DNA from 3 places in the Acidovorax sp. AC410 genome. Region 2 is predicted to be linked to each of the others. Evidence: predicted binding sites of a transcription regulator. Region 2 holds the regulator's gene; each other region holds the start of a gene.
What was found. The regulator FNR, encoded in region 2, switches genes on or off when oxygen is low (the NO sensors DNR and NnrR bind a similar motif). The targets are predictions, from matches to a motif close to TTGATNNNNATCAA.

Region 1 (4,165 bases), 2.4 Mb from region 2:
CGGTGATGGTGTCGGGCGACAACCGGGGCGCGGCCGAGGCCATGGCACGCCGCCTGGGGCTGGACCCCGCGGCGGGCGAGGTCATGGCCGAGGTGCTGCCGGGTGACAAGGCGGCCCGGGTTGCTGCATTGCAGCAGGGTGGCCATGTGGTGGCCATGGTGGGCGACGGCGTCAACGATGCGCCGGCCCTGGCCGCTGCCGATGTGGGCATGGCCATGGGCAATGGCACGGACGTGGCCATGCATGCGGCGGGCATCACGCTGATGCGCGGTGACCCTTTGCTGGTGGCGGCAGCGCTCGACATTTCGCACCGCACGGTGCTCAAGATCCGCCAGAACCTGTTCTGGGCCTTTGCCTACAACGTGGCCGGCATCCCTTTGGCGGCGCTCGGTTACCTGAGCCCGGTGGTGGCGGGGGCTGCCATGGCGCTCAGCTCGGTGAGCGTGATGGCGAATGCCCTCTTACTCAAGCGCTGGCGCATGTGATAAACACGTATGGCGCATGGTCACACATGTCTGGCAAACTGCAACGTTTTGTTGCAGTCGGGCGGACAACGGGGGCAGGGTCCTTGTATGAGGATCCCTTGCAGTTCGGCACCGGCATACATACCAATTGAAGGATGACAGACATGAATCTATTCGCGCTCATGCGGCAGTTCACCATTCGGTTCCGAATGCTGGGCGCCATTGCCGTGGTGCTGGGGTTGCTGGGGCTTCTGGGCGGGGCCGGTATGCTGGGCATGTTCCGCATCCACGCCCTGTCCGAGGACTTCATGGCCAACTCGTTCGCCGAGGTGGGTTACATGGCCGAGTTGCGCGGCGAGATGGGGACCATCCGCCAGCTGGAAAAGGACATGATCATCGGCTACGAGAAGCCCGAGGTCGTGAAGACCGTGCACACCAAGTGGCTGGCCAGCCAGGACAAGGCCAAGAAGATCGCAGGCCAGTTCCTCGAAGGGCCGGAAGACAGCGACAACCCCGTGGTGCGCGACATCATCAAGCGCCTGGACAGCTACCGCGAGCAGTTTGCCCATGTGGCGCGCCAGCTCGAAGCCGGCGGCTACGACACGGCCACCATCGCCAACCGCATGAGCGGCAAGGCCGTGGCCGAGTTCGACCAGGCCGACAAGCTCATGGCCCAGCTCGACACGGTGCTGCGCACCGAGGTCACCAATGCCGTGGAGCAGCAGGACAAAGTGACCAGCCAGACCAAGTGGCTGTTCGTGCTGGCGGTGCTGATCACGGTGGTGGTGGTGGTGCCGCTGACGCTCTTGAACATGATGTCCATCTGCAACCCGCTGGCCGATGCGCGCCGCATGGCGCAGGCGATTGCCGGCGGTGACCTGTCGCAGCCCATCGTGGCCGACGGCAAGGACGAGGTCGCCGATCTGCAGCGCGCGCTGGGCGACATGCAGCAGGGCCTGGGCGCCCTGGTGGCGCAGGTGCGCGATGCCAGCGGCAACATTGCCACGGCCAGCCAGGAGATCGCCACCGGCAACCAGGACCTGTCGCAGCGCACCGAGCAGACCGCCAGCAACGCGCAGGAGGCCGTGGCCTCGCTGTCGCAGCTGACCTCCACCGTGCAGCAGACGGCATCGTCCTCGCAGATGGCCAACCAGCTGGCGGCCTCGGCATCGAACACCGCCACACGCGGTGGTTCGGTGGTGCAGCAGGCCGTGGCCAGCATGCAGGAGATCTCGGCATCGAGCCGCAAGATCGGCGACATCATCGGCCTGATCGACTCCATCGCCTTCCAGACCAACATCCTGGCGCTGAACGCCGCTGTGGAAGCCGCCCGTGCCGGCGAGCAGGGCCGCGGCTTTGCCGTGGTGGCTAGCGAAGTGCGCAGCCTGGCCCAGCGCTCGGCCGCTGCGGCCAGCGACATCAAGGGCCTGATCCACAACAGCGTGACCGCCGTGGACGGCGGCGTGCGCCACGTGGAAGACGCGGGCACGGCCATGAAGGAGATCGTGGCCAGCGTGCAGCGCGTGGGCGACATCATCGGCGAGATCACGGCGGCCGCCACCGAGCAGTCGGCTGGCATCGGCCAGGTGAACCAGTCGGTGGGCGAGATCGACCGCATGACGCAGCAGAACGCGGCCCTGGTGGAGGAGTCCGCTGCGGCGGCCGAGTCGCTGCGCGAGCAGGCGGCGCGCCTGTCGGAAGTGGTGCAGCAGTTCCAGCTGGCCGAGTCGATGGGCCATGGTGGCCATGGCGGTCACAGCGGCGGCCCCGTGGCCCAGCCCCAGCAGCATGCATCGCTGCGTGCGCCAACGGGCTCGCGCCAGTTGCTGGCACGCTGACGCCACGCCGTCTTCAGCCCCACGACAAGGCCCCGCACGCTTCGGCGAGCGGGGCTTTTTTCATGGGCGCTCGGTTTTCATTGACCTGTGTCAGGTCGGTCCGGGCGCCTGCATGTCACGCTTGGGCCTGTTGGAATTATTTGGGAGCAAGGCCATGCCTCATGCCAGTGTGCGGACCATTCGCGACGAGCACGCGTCGCTGGCAGCGGTGCTGCGCTCGCTGCAACTGATGCTGGAGCGGGGGCCCGCCGATGCGCCGGCCGCGTTCTTCGACGTGATGCGCGCGATGCTGTTCTATATTGATGAATTCCCGGAGAGGCAGCACCACCCCAAGGAATCGCAGTGGCTGTTTCCGCGCGTGGCCGAGCGTGCGCCCGAGGCAGCTGCCGCCATCGCACAGCTCGAGCGCGAGCATGTGGGCGGCGAGGCCGCAGTGCGCGAGCTGCAGCACCTGCTGCTGGCCTGGGAGCTGTTGGGGGACACGCGGCGCAGCGCGTTCGAGGAGGCCCTGCACCGCTATGTGGCCTTCTACCTGGAGCACATGCGGATCGAAGAGACCGTGGTGCTGCCCGCGGCCCATGCGCACCTGGATGCGCAGGACTGGGCGGCCGTGGATGCGGCGTTTGCCACCAACGTCAGCCCCCTGGCGCAGGGCCCGGCCCGCGATGGGGCCTATGACCGACTGTTCACCCGCATCGTGATGCGGGCCCCCAATCCCATAGGACTGGGGTAGGCCGGATTCACGCCGACTGGAGCGTCGGGTAGTCGGTGTAGCCCTTCTCGCCGCCGCCGTAGAAGGTGCTCTGGTCCCAGGCGTTGAGCGGGGCCTTCTTGCGCAGGCGCTCGACCAGGTCGGGGTTGGCGATGTAGAGCTTGCCGAAGGCCACGATGTCGGCCGAGCCGTCGGCCACGGCCTGCTCGGCCAGGGTGGCGTCGTAGGCGTTGTTGGTCATCCAGGCACCCTTGCCGCCGGCTGCGCGGTAGGCGGCCTTGAGGGCCGCGTAATCGAAGGGGCGCTCGGGCAGCTCGCGCGGGCCACCGGTGGCGCCTTCGATGATGTGGATGTAGGCCAGGCCCAGCGGGGCGAGCTGGCGCACCACGTAGTCGAACAGGGGCTGGGGGGCCGCGTCCACGATGTCGTTGGCGGGCGTGACGGGCGAGAGGCGGATGCCGACCTTGCCGCCACCCACGGCGTCCACGGCGGCGCGCGTGGCTTCGAGCAGCAGGCGGGCGCGGTTCTCGATGCTGCCGCCGTAGTCGTCGGTGCGCTGGTTGGCGCCGGTCTTGAGGAACTGGTCGAGCAGGTAGCCGTTGGCGCCATGGATCTCCACGCCATCGAAGCCGGCGGTTTCCACGGCGTTGCGGGCCGCCGCCGCATAGGCGTGCACGATGCCGGGCAGTTCCGAGGCGTCGAGCGCGCGCGGCTGCGAGGTGGGCACGAAGCTGCCCTTGCCGGTCTCGCGGTCGATCAGGTAGGTCTTGGACTTGGCGATGAGGGCCGAGGGCGCCACCGGTGCGCCGCCATCGGGCTGCAGGTCGTTGTGCGAGATGCGGCCCACGTGCCACAGCTGGGTCACGATCTTGCCGCCGGCCTTGTGTACAGCGGTGGTGACCTTCTTCCAGGCATCGAGCTGCTCGGTGCCGTACAGGCCCGGCACGTCGGCATAGCCCTGGCCCTGGTGGCTGATGGCCGTGGCCTCGGTGATCAGCAGGCCGGCGCTGGCGCGCTGCGCGTAGTAGGTGGCGGTGATCTCGGCCGGCACGGCATTGGGTGCGCGGTTGCGCGTGAGCGGCGCCATGGCGATGCGGTTGGCCAGCTGCAGGTCACCGACCTGGATGGGATCGAAAAGCGAAGGTGTGGAC
Region 2 (4,165 bases):
GCCTGCAAATAGCGGTCGAACACCATGGCGATGCCGCGCACGAAGAACCAGCCCATGGCCGAAACGGTGATGCCCTCCTGGGTCACGCTGACCAGGCCCTGCTCCTGCATGCCTTCGAGCTGCTCCAGTTCGGCCGCAAAGGTGCGCCGGAAGTCGATCAGCCAGCCCGCCTCGATGGATTCGAACAGCAGCTCCCCCTGGCACATCAGCGCCATGATGACGGCGCGGCGCACCAGGTCGTCGCGGTTCAGCGCCAGGCCGCGCACCACGGGCAGGCGGCCCTGGTCCAGCAGGTCGTAGTACTCGTCCAGGGTCTTGGCGTTCTGGCTGTAGGTGGCGCCCACCCGGCCGATGGCCGAGACCCCGAGGGCGATCAGGTCGCAATCGGGCTGGGTGCTGTAGCCCTGGAAGTTGCGGTGCAGCCGCCCCTGGCGCTTGGCCACGGCCAGCGCATCGGTGGGCAGCGCGAAGTGGTCCATGCCCACATACACATAGCCCGCGTCCATGAATTGCTGCAGCGAGCGCGAGAGCATGGCCACCTTGGAAGGCGCCGCCGGCAGCTCGGCCGGCACGATGCGCCGCTGCGGCTTGAAGCGCTCGGGCAGGTGCGCGTAGGCATACAGCGCAATGCGGTCGGGCCGCAACTGCTTGACCTGCTCCAGCGTGCGGTCGAAGGATTCGGGCGTCTGCCGCGGCAGGCCATAGATCAGGTCCACGTTGACCGACTCGAAGCCCAGGCTGCGCGCCGCCTCCACCAGCGCAAACACCTGCCCGGCCGGCTGCACGCGGTGCACGGCCTTCTGCACGTCGGCATCGAAGTCCTGCACGCCAAAGCTCAGGCGGTTGAACCCGAGCTCGGCCAGCACCGCCAGGCGCTCGGGGGTCACGGTGCGCGGGTCCACCTCGATGGAGTATTCGCCGCCCGGCGCAAACGTGAAGCTGCGCCTGAGCACCGCCATCAGCTCGCGCAGCTTGTCGTCCGACAGAAAGGTGGGCGTGCCCCCGCCCAGGTGCAGCTGGCTCACCATCTGGCCCGTGCCGCAGTGGGCCGTGTGCAGCGCCACCTCGCGCGCCAGGTAGCGCAGGTAGACGTCGCCCCGGTCGTGGTGCCTGGTGATGATCTTGTTGCAGGCGCAGTAGTAGCACAGCGATTCGCAGAACGGAATGTGTACATACAGCGACAGCGGCAGCGCCTTGCCCGGCGTGCCCGCCTTGCGCTGGGCCAGTGCCAGCACATACTCGTCTTCGCCAAAGGCTTCTACAAAACGGTCCGCCGTGGGGTAAGAGGTATAACGGGGACCAGGCACATCGAAACGGCTCAGAAGTTCGGGCGTCACAGCGGTCATTTGGGGGAAATCCTTCTTTGGTAAGGACTTTGCCGCAGCCGTTGCCCACCGACCTTGATGTAGATCAAGTGTTCACGGAGTCAGAGTGGCGACAATTTGATGCATGTCAGCCACCACCACGCTCCTCTCCCCGGACACGGTCCGCCCGCGCATCCAACCAGCGTCCACGCCCATGAACCCGCTTGCCATCAAAGTCGCCTGCTCCAACTGCAACCTGCGCGAGCTGTGCATGCCCGTGGGCCTGGACGAGAAGCAGCTGGAGCGCATCGACGAGATCGTGGCCGTGCGGCGCAAGATCAAGCGCGGGGGCACGCTGTTCCACAACGGCGAGATGTTCACCTCGCTGTACGCCATCCGCACCGGCTTCTTCAAGACCTGCGTGGCCACCGAGGACGGGCGCGACCAGGTGACGGGCTTTCAGATGGCGGGCGAGATCATCGGCCTGGACGGCATCGTCAACGACCACCACACCTGCGACGCCGTGGCCCTGGAGGATGCCGAGGTCTGCGTGATGCCGTTCGACCGCATCGAGGAGCTCTCGCGCGAGGTCACGGCCCTGCAGCACCATGTGCACAAGATCATGAGCCGCGAGATCGTGCGCGAGCACGGGGTCATGCTGCTGCTGGGCAGCATGCGCGCCGAGGAGCGCCTGGCCGCCTTTCTGCTGAACCTGGTGCAGCGCCTGCACGCGCGCGGGTTCTCGCAGTCCGAGCTGGTGCTGCGCATGACGCGCGAAGAAATCGGCAGCTACCTGGGCCTCAAGCTCGAAACCGTGAGCCGCACCTTCTCGAAGTTCGCCGAGGACGGCATCGTCGAGGTCAAGCAGCGCCATGTGCGCATCCTCGACACCGATGCCTTGAAGCGCATCGTCAACTCGCAGACGTGTAACTAACCCCTCAGACCTGGACCTGCAGGCGGGCCAGCACCTCGGTCTTGCCGCTGCGGTCTGCGCGCAGGATCAGCGCCTCGCCCGAACTGGTGTTGGTGCTGGCCAGATCGGACAGCACGAACATATGGGTGAACCAGGCCTCGAAACTCCCGCGCCGGGCCGAGGCGGCCACCAGCGCCTGGCGCAGCTCGCGCAGGTGGCCGGCACCGGTGGTCTCCGGCGCGCCGCGCGGCGAGCCCAGCGCGGGCCACACCTGGGGGGCGGCAAATGCCAGCGTGGCACTGTCGATGCAGCGGCACCAGGGGCTCGAAAGCACCTTGGCCGGCTGCAGCTGGCGCTCCTTGAACCACGCCCCGGTGCGCCGCGCCTGCTCGCGCCCTTCTTCGCTGAGGTTGCGCTGCGTGCCGCAATCGCCCAGGCGAAACCCCGGTGGATCGAAGGTGCCAGGTGCCAGCGCATGGCGGAACGCGGCCACCACCCCGCCCTTGCGCAGCAGGGCCTCGGCCTCGGCGTCCTGGGCGGCCCAGGCGTGCAGCGTGGTCAACGCCAGCCCGGCGCCCAGCACGGTGCGCCGGCCAACGGCCGCTTCAGGCTGCGGGCTGGAAGGCATAGCCATTGCCCGATGCCGCCATGCGCCCGAATGCCGGGAACGGGAAGTGAAAGCCCCCCAGCATGGCATTGCTGGCGGTGATGCGTTGGAACACCTCGCGCCGCACCTTGCGCGCGGCCTCGGCATCCATGTCGAAGGTCACGGCCCAGTCGGGGTTGCGTGCGAAGAGGGCCGGCACATTGGTCAGGTCGGCCACGTAAAAGAAGTTCTGGCCGGCGGACTTGAGCTCGAACAGCGTGTGGCCCGGTGTGTGCCCGTAGGCCGCCACGGACTGGATGCCCGGCGCCACTTCGGTGCCCGCCCCGAACTGCACCAGCGTGTCGGCCGGCATGGTGGCAAAGGTGCGGCGCACGTTCTCGAAGGCGCCCTTCATGCCCGCAGGGGCAGCCGCCATGCGGGCATCGTCCATCCAGAAGGCATGCTCGGCGGCCGGCACCAGCACCTTGGCCTTGGGGAAGGTCAGCGCGCCCGCCTTGTTGCGAATGCCGTTGATGTGGTCGCCGTGGTAGTGGCTGATGAGCACGGTGTCGATGTCATCGGCCTTCAGGCCTGCAGCGGCCAGGCTGTCGAGCAGCTTGCCGGTGGTGGGGCCGCCAAACTCACCCAGGCCCGTGTCGATCAAAATCTTGCGCCCGCCTGCCAGCACCAGGAAGGGGGTGTAGGGCACGTCGATGTAGTCCATGGGCAGGCCCTGCGAGGTGAGCAGCGCACGCACTTCGGCAAGCGGCGCGTTCTTCACGAACTCCTCGCCCAGCGGGCGGCGCGTGATGCCATCGACCAGCGCCACCACCTCCGCATCGCCCACCTTCATGCGCCGAAAGCCGGGGTTGGGCAAGGTGGGCGTACCGAAGTTGGGCGCGTTCTGCGCCCACACGGGCACGAACGAGCCCGCAGCGTAAAAGGCGGGGGCGGCAAGCCCAGCACCCAGGAAATGGCGACGTGACAGCATGAAACTCTCCGGTATTGAGTTGAACTGATGAGTTTTCAACTGTAACGGGGAGTGGCACGATGGCACCAGACCCGCTGCAAACCTGTAGGCGCCATGGGGTTTTGCCGGGAGCCCGCGGTCCTCAATCGAGGGTGATGCGCTGCGCCTTGATCAGCTTGTGCCACCGGTCCGTCTCGGTGCGGATCAGGTCCGCATACTGGGCCGGCGTGCTGGCCACGGGCTCGATGCCGAAGTCCACCAGCTTTTGCTTGACCGCAGGCTGGTTGATGGCGGCGGCCACCTGCTTTTGCAGCGACGCCACCACGTCTGCCGGTGTGCCTGCGGGCGCGACGATGCCCACCTGGGCAGACGCCTCGACGTTCTTGAAGCCC
Region 3 (4,165 bases), 2.6 Mb from region 2:
GCAGCACCGGGCCTTGGTGCGTGCTGAAGGTGTATGCAGCCTCCGGGTCCGCCTGGGCGAGCAGGCCCAGGCCGCGCAGCAGGCGCGGAAAATCCGTGGTGGCCGCGTCGATGGAGGCCTTGGCTTCGACCAGCAGGCACACATCCCAGGCGGGCTCTGGCGCACCGGCGGGCGCCGCCGCCTGCCGCAGCAGCACCGCATCCCATTCGCTCTTGGCGCGCTCTGCGCTGCCCGGTAGCGTGGACGGTACCCGCATCGACGTCACCACGCGCCATGCGCCTGCCGTTCCCTCGATCGCACCCTCAGCCGCATTGAGCCGCTGCGCCAGCGTTTCGAGCGCCTGTGCGGCCAACGCCTCCACCGCTGCGCCACGCTGCTGCGCGACCTGGCCCTTCGCGACGGCGGCGGGGCTGCCCGAGCGGGGGCCATGCTGGTCACGCAGGGCCTGGTATTGCTGCACCAGCGGGTCGGCGGCGAGCACCGTGGCGCGCCGCATGCGGGCGAGCGCCGCACCGTCCAGCAGCCGTGCCAGGTCGCGTTGCAATCGCGCCTCGCCAGCCAGCTGCGGCATGGCGAGCAAGCGCCGTGCGGTGGCTGCAAGCGCATCCCACTGCGCCGAGGCGTGGTCTGCATGCAGCTGCGCCAGCGCCTCGCGCTGGAGGCCTGCGGTGCACTGAGGGAGTTTGGCGGGATGCGCAACGGTGTTGACGATGCTGCGCAGCTCGCGCTCGTCCTTCTCGGCATGGGCCTGCAGGGCCATGGCCTCGCGCACCGGGGGCGCGTGGTGCGCGAGCACCATGGCCTGGTAGGCAGCATCGCCACTGTCCGCGCGCAGGGCATCCCCGATCAGGCGCGCCAGCGAGCCAGTGAACAGGCGCTGGGTGGCCGCATCGGGCGGCTGTGCATGCTGCGCAGCGCTGCGTGCCTGGTCGATGGCCATGGCCAGCGCGGTGGCGGAGCTGGTCTCCAGCCGTTGCGCGCAGGCTGCCGGCGCTGCGGGCAGGCGGTAGCGGCGCATGACCGTGCGCAGCACCTGTTCGAGCAAGGCAGGGTGGGGCAGCGGGGGCACGAATCAGGCGCCGCCGTTACCGCCCACCGGCGTGTCCGGGCCGGCACCCCGGTGGGTCTTGGTCCAGTCGTAGGGTGTGCCGTCGGGCAGCAGCCGGGCCTCTACCGTGTTCACGCCAGGCCGGCCCACGCTCTCGGCCAGCTCCGTCGAGAGGCTCACATGGCGTTTGCCGGCCTTGCGCCGGGCCTCGCAGAACTGCAGGGCGGGCGCCAACTCGTGGGCGCCAAACGCCTGCATGGCGGCCACTCCGGGCGCTTCTTGCCAATAAACGACGATGCTCATGCGGATCCGGGCTTTCTTCTGGGTTGCGTGCGGTGTATCCCGCCGATCGTGCCAGAAAGCTGAACCGGCTACCGGGGCGCTTGTCCGACCGCGCCCGAATGCCGTGCGCCCGGCCATGCCACCGTCACTTGGCCAGCGCCAGCGTGCCCTTCATCAGGCTCGAATGCCCGGGGAAGGAGCAGAACCAGGCGTAGGCCTCGCCCGCCTTGAGTTTGGCCACGTCAAAGGCCACCACATCGGCCTCGCCGCCGCCGATGACCTTGGTGTGCGCGATCACGCGGGTATCACCCGCCTTGACATAGGCCTTGTCGACACCGGCCGCGATGCCGTCGGCGGCCGTGCCCTGGGCGTCGGCTGCCTTGGTCAGCACCCAGTTGTGGCCCATGGCCGTCTTGGGCAGCTTGCCCACGTGCTTGAGCTTCACGGTGAACTGCTTGCAACTGGCGGGAACGGCGATGCTCTGCTTGTTGAACTGCATGGCATCGTTGCCTTCGATCTCCACATCGCAGGTGGCGGCCAACGCCGGGCCGGCAAGCAGGGCGGTCAGCAGCACGGCGGCGGCATTCTTCTTCATCATCATCCTGGTCGTCATCTTGCATTGCTCCATCGGTAAAAAAGCGGTGTCGTGGCCCCCGCGGTAGCGGGGGGTCTGGCGATGAGTGGACCATCGGTGGCCGCCGGGCCCCATGATGTGCGTCAAAGCGGGTGCGTTCTCGCTCGGCAATATTTACGTGAGGGCAGGGGAGCGCCCGATATTTCGGGGCCCCGGCTTGAGCTAGCATGGGCCATGGCCGAGAATTTCGCACCCCCGACCGCGCGCGCCGAGCACCCCGGCCGCCGGCTGGCGGCATTGCTGACGGGGGCCAACACCCTGCTCGCGGCGCTGCTGTGCGGCCTGGTGCTGTGGGTGCTGTCCTCGTCGCGGCAGAACCACGAAGAGCGTGCCCGCACCACGGCGGAAAGCCTGGTGGCGATCACCGGGGCCAACGTGGGCTCCGAACTGGGCCTGATCGATGCGGTGCTCAGGATGACGCTGGACGACCTCCTGCGCAGCGGGTTTGGCACCCGTGCGACGGACGACGACATCCAGCGCCTGCTCGGCGAGCGGCGCAGCCTGCTCGTGGGCGCCGAGGGCTTTCGCCTGGCGGATGAGAAGGGGGCAGTGCGGTGGGGCAACCTGGAGGCCGGGGCGCCGGTGGCCGACATCTCGCACCGCGCCTTCTTCCAGCAGGCCCGGCAGGCCACCTCGGGTGATCCCATTGTCTCCAGGCCCGTGGTGTCGCAGATCTCGGGCAACTGGGTGATCGTCATCGCGCGGCCTCTGGCCGTGGACGGCAGGTTCGCCGGGGTCCTGTACGCGACCATCCGGGTGGACCACTTTGCACAGATGTTCCACGGCTACGAGCTGGGTGAGCGCGACGCCATCACGCTCAGGACGCGGGACCTGCGTTTCGTGGCATGGATGTCGCCCGGGAACGAGGTCCATGTCGAGATCGGATCGACCCAGGTCTCCGACGAGCTGCGGGCTACCCTGGCGATCAAGCCTTCATCCGGCGTCTACACAGCCGCTTCTGCGACCGATGGCGTGGAGCGGACGGTCGCCTACCGGGAAGTGCAGGGCTGGCCGTTCATCGTCTTTGCAGGGCTCAACAACCAGCATTTCTTCCAGCCCCTGGCGCAGGAGGCACGCACGCTGTCGCTGATGGCGGGGCTCATGTGGCTGCTGAGCTGCGCTGCCGCCGTCGTGGTCTACCGGCTGGGGCTGCGCGAGCTGGGTACCCTGCGCGCCCTGGGGGCGCAGAGCCGGCGCACGCAGATCCTTTTGCGCGTGGCCGGTGACGGCATCCACATCATCGACCGGCAGGGTCATCTGGTCGAGATGAGCGATTCGTTCGCGCAGATGCACCGATCCTCCCGGGAGGGGCTGCAGGGCACGCATGTGTCCACCTGGGACGCCAACCAGAACGAGGCGGCCATCCGCACCTGGCTGGCCAAGGTGGGTGATGGCGACCGGCAGCGCGTGGAAGTTCAGCACCGGCGCGCGGATGGCCAGGTCATCGACGTCGATTTGCACTGGCATGCGGTGGACATCGACGGGCAGTTGCTGATCTTCGGCTCCGCCCGGGACATCACCGACAGAAAGCGCCTGCTGAAGAGCCTGGAAGAGTCTGCGGCGCGCATCCGCGACCTGTATGACCACACCCCCTGCGGGTATTTTTCGCTCGATGCCGAGGGCTGTGTCGTACACATCAATGCCACCCTGCAGCAGTGGCTGGGCAGCACGCCCCTGGATTCCCATGCCCGCTTCAGCGAGCTGCTGCAGGGCGAGCACCGCCAGCGCTTTCATGACCACTTTCTCATGCTCACCCTGCAGGAGCGGGCGCCCGAGATCGAGGTCGAGCTGGCGCCGCCGGGCGCCGCGCGCCGCTTCGTGCGCATCAACTCCACGGCCGTGCGCGATGGACAGGACGGGCAGGGCAACTTCCTGATGAGCCGCACCGTGGCGGTCGATGTGACGGCGCAGCACGCAGCGCTGCGCCAGGTGCAGGCCCTGCTGCACGAGCAGTCGGCCATGCTCAACAGCGACCTGGTGGGCATGCTCAAACTCCGCGGCCGCACCATCACCTGGAAGAATGTCGCCATGGAGCGCATGCTGGGCTATGGGCCGGGTGAACTCGGGGGGACCGAGGTCCAGGCCCTGTATGCGCGCGGCGAGGACTACCGCCACGTGGAAGAGGCCGCCGCGCTGCGGCTGGGCCGGGGCCAGAACTACCGCACCGACGTGCGCCTGCAGCACAGGAGCGGCGAGGCCAT

Region 1: a site for FNR is predicted at 2,383-2,396, ahead of AC0IZS_RS08865 (hemerythrin domain-containing protein). Genes of this name have one in related genera too.
Region 3: a site for FNR is predicted at 2,038-2,051, ahead of azu (azurin). Genes of this name have one in related genera too.

The regions. Positions count from the first base shown of each region.
Region 1 is NZ_CEEDCG010000001.1:1,918,595-1,922,759, forward strand. It holds gene AC0IZS_RS08855 (heavy metal translocating P-type ATPase) at 1-485, shown strand, start outside; gene AC0IZS_RS08860 (methyl-accepting chemotaxis protein) at 629-2,302, shown strand; gene AC0IZS_RS08865 (hemerythrin domain-containing protein) at 2,457-3,035, shown strand; gene AC0IZS_RS08870 (alkene reductase) at 3,043-4,165, opposite strand, start outside.
Region 2 is NZ_CEEDCG010000001.1:4,286,559-4,290,723, reverse strand. It holds gene hemN (oxygen-independent coproporphyrinogen III oxidase) at 1-1,346, opposite strand, end outside; gene fnr (fumarate/nitrate reduction transcriptional regulator Fnr) at 1,519-2,238, shown strand; gene AC0IZS_RS19910 (histidine phosphatase family protein) at 2,243-2,851, opposite strand; gene AC0IZS_RS19905 (MBL fold metallo-hydrolase) at 2,823-3,794, opposite strand; gene AC0IZS_RS19900 (Bug family tripartite tricarboxylate transporter substrate binding protein) at 3,916-4,165, opposite strand, start outside.
Region 3 is NZ_CEEDCG010000001.1:6,877,254-6,881,418, reverse strand. It holds gene AC0IZS_RS31965 (3-deoxy-D-arabino-heptulosonate 7-phosphate synthase) at 1-1,069, opposite strand, end outside; gene AC0IZS_RS31960 (hypothetical protein) at 1,073-1,351, opposite strand; gene azu (azurin) at 1,476-1,943, opposite strand; gene AC0IZS_RS31950 (diguanylate cyclase domain-containing protein) at 2,139-4,165, shown strand, end outside.